DNA from 2 places in the Arthrobacter sp. D1-17 genome. Region 1 is predicted to be linked to the other one. Evidence: riboswitches for the same ligand, from Rfam matches in the RefSeq annotation. Region 1 holds a riboswitch; the other holds the start of a gene.
The links. A riboswitch is a leader RNA that binds a small molecule or an ion and turns the genes downstream of it on or off. The one in region 1 is predicted to bind glycine.
Positions count from the first base shown of each region.

Region 2: it holds a riboswitch for glycine, as region 1 does, so the genes downstream of both, gcvP (aminomethyl-transferring glycine dehydrogenase) here and gcvP (aminomethyl-transferring glycine dehydrogenase) in region 1, are expected to answer to the same signal.

Region 1 covers NZ_CP096382.1:3,442,854-3,447,060, forward strand. The annotation lists gene gcvP (aminomethyl-transferring glycine dehydrogenase) at 1-1,957, opposite strand, end outside; glycine riboswitch at 2,007-2,151, opposite strand; glycine riboswitch at 2,152-2,250, opposite strand; partial or broken gene M1E01_RS15885 (TetR/AcrR family transcriptional regulator) at 2,395-2,825, opposite strand; partial or broken gene M1E01_RS15890 (MFS transporter) at 2,834-3,694, shown strand; gene M1E01_RS15895 (Dps family protein) at 3,821-4,207, opposite strand, start outside.
Region 2 covers NZ_CP096382.1:189,456-193,662, forward strand. The annotation lists gene gcvP (aminomethyl-transferring glycine dehydrogenase) at 1-2,671, opposite strand, end outside; glycine riboswitch at 2,722-2,821, opposite strand; glycine riboswitch at 2,822-2,922, opposite strand; gene M1E01_RS00900 (NADPH-dependent FMN reductase) at 3,247-3,789, opposite strand; gene M1E01_RS00905 (hypothetical protein) at 3,887-4,207, opposite strand, start outside.

The DNA of each region.
Region 1 (4,207 bases):
CCCCGTCGTACACCCCGTGGGTGGAGGGGTAGGTGATCATGATGCACGACAGCACGTCCTTGTGCGCCTCGATCTTCGCGTACAGGTCCGCGTGGTCAATGGTGCCGTCCGCCGCGGTGGCCACCACCACGACCTTCATGCCCGCCAGCACCGCCGAGGCAGCGTTCGTGCCGTGCGCCGAGGCCGGAATCAGGCAAATGTTCCGCTGGCCCTCGCCACGGGACCGGTGGTAACCGCGGATCGCCAGCAGACCCGCCAGCTCACCTTGGGACCCGGCATTGGGCTGGATCGAGACCTGGTCATAGCCGGTGATCTCGGTCAGCTGCGCCTCCAGATCAGCGATCAGCTCACGCCAGCCCGCCGTTTGGGAATCCGGCGCGAACGGGTGGATCGAGGCGAACTCCGGCCAGGAAATGGCCTCCATCTCGGCCGTCGCATTCAGCTTCATCGTGCAGGACCCCAACGGAATCATCGTGCGGTCCAGCGCCAGGTCACGGTCCGACAACCGCCGGATATAACGCAGCAGCTGCGTCTCGGACCGGTGCGTATTGAACACCGGATGCTCCAGGTAACCGGAGGTGCGTTCGACGGCGGGGTCAAGAGCGAAACTGCCCGGGGCTCCCACTGCCGTGGCGCCGAAGGCGGCGAGTACGTCCGCCACGATGGCCGGTGTGGTTGTTTCATCCGTGGAGATGCCGACGGTGTCGGCGTCGATCACGCGGAGGTTGATCCCCTTTTCTTCTGCTGCGGCGATGATGCCGGCCGCCTTGCCCGGAACGGAAACGGTCACGGTGTCGAAGAAACTGTTGTGCAGGACTTCCAAGCCGGCTGCCTTGAGCGATGCCGCGAGAACCTTGGCGTGGCTGTGCGCGGTCTCGGCGATCGCCTTCAGCCCCTCCGGTCCGTGGTAGACCGCGTACATCGACGCGACGATAGCCAACAGCGCCTGCGCGGTGCAGATGTTGGAGGTCGCCTTTTCACGGCGGATGTGCTGCTCCCGGGTCTGCAGCGCGAGGCGGTACGCGGGCACTCCGGCAGAGTCTTTGGAGACACCCACCAGGCGGCCGGGCAGGGAGCGCTCAAGGCCCTTTTGCACTGCCATATAGGCGGCGTGGGGTCCGCCGTAGAACAGCGGCACACCCAGCCGCTGCGCGGACCCGACGGCGATATCCGCGCCCTGCTCGCCGGGAGGCGTGATCAGGGTCAGGGCCAGCAGGTCAGCTGAGACCGTGACCAGGGCACCACGTTCCTTGGCGGCGGCAATCACGGGGGACTGGTCCCAGACCCGGCCGGAGACTCCGGGCTGCTGCAGGACGACGCCGTTGATGTCACCGTCAGGCAGTCCGTAGGACAAATCCGCGACCTCGACCTCGAAGCCCAGCGCCTCGGCGCGACCCTTGACGATGGCGATGGTCTGCGGCAGGCAGTCAGCGTCCAGGACGGTCTTGCCCTCGCGGGCTTGCTTGTTCTTGTTGGCCCGGCGCATCAGCAGCACCGCCTCGGCCACCGCCGTTGCTTCATCCAGCAGCGAGGCATTGGCGATTGGCAGGCCAACGAGGTCCTGGACCATGGTCTGGAAGTTCAGCAGCGCCTCAAGGCGGCCCTGGGAAATTTCCGGCTGGTACGGGGTGTAGGCCGTGTACCACGCAGGGGATTCCAGGATGTTGCGGCGGATCACCGGAGGCGTCACGGTGTCGTAGTAGCCCTGGCCGATCATCTGTACAGCCGTCTTGTTCTTCGCGGCCAGCCTGCGGAGCTCGGCGAGCGCTTCAACCTCGCTCAGCGCCGGAGACAGTTCCAGCGCAACATCCTGCCGGATGTCCTTGGGAACGGCGGTGTCAACCAGGGCATCAACGGTGTCGAAGCCCACAGCCTTGAGCATGGCGGCAACATGGGCTTCGCGGCGGGCTCCGATGTGCCGGTCGACGAAGGTGGCGGAGGCTGAATGTACGGTCAAAGGAACTCCATAACTAAGGCGGCGCGGGTACGCCACAGTGATTCGGGTTCCTCCCCGCTCTGTATTGGACCTGAGAGTTTCCGCGGCGCGCATCGTGCGCGGCGCCGCTTGCACCGTCGGTGAGCACAGCGTGTCCTGAGTTGTCGGGTGATCCCGGGCCTTACGGCCGACAGCCTGCTACTTTCCAGAGTTGCCTCGCCGCGGCGGTACATGGGCCTGTGAGATTCCTGGGGAGGGTTTGCTCCTACGGCGCCTGCTTGTACCTACTTGCAGGACTCTCCCGCCGCAGATCAAAGGCGTATTCAGTTAGCCGTGGCATCAGCCACACCGGCCATTCTCCTACGTCCCGAACCCGTCCGCAAACTGCAGCAGCGGCGTCCGGGCCCGCGGCCGGCCGACGCCGCGCAATCATCGGGTTCCCCGCGGGAAAGCGCTCTTCAGCCCCGGAGCCGCGCCAGCGCGGAGAGCAGGCTTTCGCCGTCGGCAGCCGTTTCTGCGGCGGTCGCGGCGGGCCCGATGGAGAGCATTGCATTGAAGTACACGCCGTCACCCATATACAGGACCGCCTAGGCGAGGTCGGGTCCCACGTCCTTGGCAATCTCGTCCAGCCACCGCTGCTGGATGCGGGCGAACCGGCGCCGGGTTTCCTCGTGGGCCACTTCCGCCAGTCGCGTGGAGGCGACGATGGCAGGGTCCAGTGGGTGTCCGCCCAGACGGAGGACCTGATGAAGTAGGCGGCCGCCCCTTCGGGCGCGGTGGACATGGCCTGCGCATCGGCTTCGGCGTACTCGTCCAGGCGATCCAAAAGGACGCCGATCAGCGCTTCCTTGTTCGGGAAATGGTAGAGCAGCCCTCCTTTGGAACACCCGCGCGGGCCTCTACGGAATCAAGGAACTTGCCACCGCAGGCCTCGGGGGCGCCGGTTGCCGTCATCGCCTTTGGCGCATTCATGGGCTGGGCATTTGTCCGGCGGCAGAAGCGCCTGGCGTCGCCCCTCCTGGACCTATCGCTTTTCAGCAACCCCGACTTCAGCACGGCCATCACGGCCAATGTCCTGGCGCTGTTCTCCTACAACGGCTTCATCCTGTTCCTGGCGCAGCACCTGCAGCTGCAGCTGCTGGAGGGCATGTCCCCTTCGGCATCTGGAATGGCCATGCTTCCCGCCCTTGCCGCGATGGTGATGGCCGGGCTGCTCGTGGTGCCGCTGGTGAAAAAGCTGCGCCCCGGGTTTGTTGTGGCCGGAGGCCTGTTCCTCAGCGCTGCGGGCTACAGGCTCGTCGCCCTAGACGACCATTCATCAGGGCCGGGGCTACTGCTGGGCGCACTGCTCCTGCTGGCCGTCGGCGTGGGCGGGGCGGAGACAATTTCCAACGACCTGATCCTTGGGGGCAGTTCCGCCAGCCAGGTCAGGGGCAGCCGCGGCGATTTCGGAAACAGGCTATGAGGTGGGTCCCTGCTCGGGACAGCCGTGCTGGGATCCATCCTCACGGCCTCGTATCAGCAGCATCTGGCGCTGCCACCTGCGGTCGTGGGCACTTCCCCCGAGACGGCGCCGGCCGAAGCGCTGGCCGGCGCAGGCGAAACACTCGCGGGCGCGGTGGAACTGGCCGGGATGCTGCCGGCCCCGGCTTCCGAGGCTCTCGCAGAGGCTGCCCGCACGGCTTTCGACTCGGGCGTCCACATCATGCTGCCATCGCGCTGGTACTGATGGCAGCAGCGGCCGTCCTGTCCGCCGTCGGGCGGTGCCGACCCAAAAGAGGGCCTGCACAAAAGGGGCCTGCACAAAGGTGTCCGGCACAAAAACAGCCCCGGAGCTCGTTCCGGGGCTGTTTTGCCTTTGCGGCCGGGCCGCAGCACGCGAAGTTACTTGCCGTCAGGCTGCGTGACGCTGGCGGTGGGCTTCATGTTCTCAGCACTCAGCATCCAGGCGAACTGCTCCAGCTTCTCGATGAAGGTGTGGAGCAAGTCAGCAGTGGTGGGGTCTTCCTCATCCACCTCGTCATGGACTTTGCGCATGGTGCCGACCGCGGCTTCCAAGGCGGCAACAATCCGCTCGGCCGCGTCCTGGGTGCTGATAAGGCCGTCCGGGAAGCGGGCAAGGTTGGTGGACTTGGCCACCGTCTCGCTGCGGCCGTCGGGCAGCGCATGGAGTGCGCGCATCCGCTCCGCGGTGTCGTCAGCGAAGGTCCTCGCGGCGTCCACAATCTCGTCCAACTGCAGGTGGAGGTCCCGGAAGTTGGTCCCCACGAT
Region 2 (4,207 bases), 900 kb from region 1:
CGGTGTGCGGGGCGTTACGCAGCGGGCTGTTCTCCACAGTGAAGTCACCGTTGGCGACCTGGTCGATCTCGCGGCGGATGGAAACCATGGCCTCGATGAACCGGTCGATCTCGGCCAGGTCCTCGGACTCGGTCGGCTCCACCATCAGGGTCCCGGCCACCGGGAACGCCAGGGTGGGGGCGTGGAAGCCGTAGTCGATCAGGCGCTTGGCCACGTCCTCGGCCGTGACACCGGTCCGGGCCGTGAGTTCGCGCAGGTCCAGGATGCACTCGTGCGCCACCAGGCCGCCCTCACCGGTGTACAGCACCGGGAAGTGCTCATCCAGGCGCGCAGCGACGTAGTTCGCCGCGAGCAGCGCCGACTTCGTGGCCTCGGTCAGCCCGTCCCCGCCCATCAGCTTCACGTACGCCCAGGAGATCGGCAGCACCCCGGCGGAGCCGAAGCGCGAGGCCGAGATCGGCACGTCATCACCCTCACTCCAGGACGCCGCGTTGCCGGGCATGAACGGTGCCAGGTGCGCCTTGGCCGCGACCGGGCCGACGCCGGGCCCGCCACCGCCGTGCGGGATGCAGAAGGTCTTGTGCAGGTTCAGGTGCGACACGTCCCCGCCGAACTTGCCCGGCTGGGCCAGCCCCACCAGGGCGTTAAGGTTCGCGCCGTCAACGTAGACCTGCCCGCCCGCGGCGTGCACCGCGTCGCAGACCTCACGGACGTCCCCGTCGTACACCCCGTGGGTGGAGGGGTAGGTGATCATGATGCACGACAGCGCGTCCTTGTGCGCCTCGATCTTCGCGTACAGGTCCGCGTGGTCAATGGTGCCGTCCGCCGCGGTGGCCACCACCACGACCTTCATGCCCGCCAGCACCGCCGAGGCAGCGTTCGTGCCGTGCGCCGAGGCCGGAATCAGGCAAATGTTCCGCTGTCCCTCGCCACGGGACCGGTGGTAACCGCGGATCGCCAGCAGACCCGCCAGCTCACCCTGGGACCCGGCATTGGGCTGGATCGAGACCTGGTCATAGCCGGTGATCTCGGTCAGCTGCGCCTCCAGATCAGCGATCAGCTCACGCCAGCCCGCCGTCTGGGAATCCGGCGCGAACGGGTGAATCGAGGCGAACTCCGGCCAGGAAATGGCCTCCATCTCGGCCGTCGCATTCAGCTTCATCGTGCAGGACCCCAACGGAATCATCGTGCGGTCCAGCGCCAGGTCACGGTCCGACAACCGCCGGATATAACGCAGCAGCTGCGTCTCGGACCGGTGCGTATTGAACACCGGATGCTCCAGGTAACCGGAGGTGCGCAGGACGGACTTGGGCAGGTCAAAGCCTGCTGCGTCACGCACGGGCCCGGCGCCGAAGGCGACGGCAACAGCGGACAGGGTTGCCGGCGTCGTGGTCTCATCAACGGAGACGCCCACGGTGTCCTCGTCAACGAAGCGCAGATTGATGCCGAGGGCTTCCGCGGCGGTGATGACCCTGCGGGCCTTGCCCGGGACGCGCACGGTGAGGGTATCGAAAAAGGACTCGCTGACCAGTTCGCGGCCTGCCGTTTTCAGGGCGGCGGCCAGGACGCGCGTGTTGTTGTGGACCGTCTCAGCGATCGCCTTGAGGCCGTCAGGGCCGTGGTAGACGGCGTAAAAGGAGGACACGATGGCCAGCAGCGCCTGCGCGGTGCAGATGTTGGACGTCGCCTTTTCACGGCGGATGTGCTGCTCCCGGGTCTGCAGCGCCAGCCGGTAAGCGGTGGCACCGGCGTTGTCCTTGGAGACGCCGACGATGCGGCCGGGGAGCGTGCGCTCCATGCCGGTGCGCACGGCCATGTAGGCGGCGTGGGGTCCGCCGAAGAACAGCGGCACACCCAGCCGCTGCGCGGACCCGACGGCGATATCCGCGCCCTGCTCGCCGGGAGGCGTGATCAGGGTCAGGGCCAGCAGGTCAGCTGAGACCGTGACCAGGGCACCACGTTCCTTGGCGGCGGCAATCACGGGGGACTGGTCCCAGACCCGGCCGGAGACTCCGGGCTGCTGCAGGACGACGCCGTTGATGTCACCGTCAGGCAGTCCGTAGGACAAATCCGCGACCTCGACCTCGAAGCCCAGCGCCTCGGCGCGACCCTTGACGATGGCGATGGTCTGCGGCAGGCAGTCAGCGTCCAGGACGGTCTTGCCCTCGCGGGCTTGCTTGTTCTTGTTGGCCCGGCGCATCAGCAGCACCGCCTCGGCCACCGCCGTTGCTTCATCCAGCAGCGAGGCATTGGCGATTGGCAGGCCAACGAGGTCCTGGACCATGGTCTGGAAGTTCAGCAGCGCCTCAAGGCGGCCCTGGGAGATCTCCGGCTGGTACGGGGTGTAGGCCGTGTACCACGCAGGGGACTCCAGGATGTTGCGGCGGATCACCGGAGGCGTCACGGTGTCGTAGTAGCCCTGACCGATCATCTGAACCGCGGTCTTGTTCTTCGCGGCCAGCCTGCGGAGCTCGGCGAGGACCTCGACTTCGCTGAGCGCGGCGGTGAGTTGCAGGGCGTTCTCTTGGCGGATGGAGGCCGGGACGGCCGTTTCAACGAGGCCATCGACCGAGTCGTAACCGATGCTCTTGAGCATGATGTCAACGTCGGCCTGGCGCCGGGCACCGATGTGCCGGTCGGCAAAAGTTGACGGAAGCGATTGAATCGTCATGAGGAACTCCAGGTCTGGCCGGCCCTGAGGGGCGCGGCGTCGGTTGGGTTCCTCCCCGCTCTGTATTGGACCTGAGAGATTCCGCGGAGATGGTCTTCCGCTTGCACCGTCGGTGAGCCAGGACGTCGCCTGACTGCTTTCCAGAGTTGCCTCGCCGCAGCGGTACATGGGCCTGAGAGATTCCTGGGGAGGATTTGCTCCTACGGCGCCTGCCCGGTGAATGACTGGGAGGACTCTCCCGCCACGGCTCGAAAGGCTATAAAAATGTGGTGATTCGGCTCACAACTTACCGGAGATTTTCTCGGAGGCCAAATCGAGGCCGTAGACGGCTCTTGAAGCATTCGATTCGAACCGGCCAGGACACCTGCACACAGGTCTCGCTTTGACACCTGCCCGTGACCAAGACCACACTGAACCCACTCTCCCGCAGGCTCCTGACCTCAGGGAGCTACTCTTCCGAGTCCCTTATCTCCAAGCTCTCCGCCGCGCGTCCGCCTCCTGCAGGCATTGACCTTTACAGCTTCGACAACCTCGAACAGCGATGGTGGGGACATATCCGGCCGCCGTTTCCCAGCTCAGAGGCGTGTCGTCTTGAGCGCCGTCGACCAGGAGATGAGCTGCTCCAGGAGCGGCTCCAAAGCTTCTTCGGCGCTTTCACTCGGGGTGAAGGTGGTGAAATTCTCGAATTCGGTGGTGAAGGGCAACGCCACCTGAGCGCGCACTCCGGCCATTTGTAGTTCGGCAGTGATCAGCCGGAGGTTCTCGACAGCACGCACCCCGCCGGCGCTGCCGTAACTGACAAACCCCGCAGCCTTGTTGTTCCATTCCGCGTAGAGGTAATCCAAAGCATTTTTCAAAGCACCGGGAACGGAGTGGTTATATTCGGCCGTCACGAAGATAAAACCGTCGAACCTTGAGACGGCCCCGGCCCAGACTTTCGTATGCGGTTGCGTGTAATTCCCCATAGAAGGCGGCATTGGTTCATCCAGCAGCGGAAGGTCATAATCTGCGAGGTCGAGCATTTCGAACTCTGCACCGCCCCGGGCAGAAGCCCTTGAAAGCACCCAGTCGGCAACTTGTTTGCTGCGGCGCTGGGGCCGTGTGCTGCCGACGACCACTGCTATTTTCACCATGAGTACGGTTCCCTTCCGGCCTTGGCTTTCGGTTCACGCGTTGTGAGGCAACGATAAGCACCGGTGCCAGTGGACTTCCATCTCACTCCGGAATTTCCAGCCGGAAGCCGCAGGTGCAGTCCAGCATCTGAACGGGGAGCAAGACGCTGCGCAGCCGGCCGGGAAAAGGGCCGTTGCTGAACCAGTAATGCAGCACCTCGAGCTCGTGGCCGGTTATCTCCATGGGGCAGCCGCAGTGGATGTACTCCTCACCGAAAATGAGTACGTCCGGGGTCCAGAGCACTTGCCGCAAAGCTGCCGTGACGTCGCCCATGTACGCGGTATGTTCATGAAAGTGCAGGCAGTCCATGCAGGTGTAGGCGACCGTGACCAAGTCGCCGTCACCGGCTGCCAATGCCGTTAT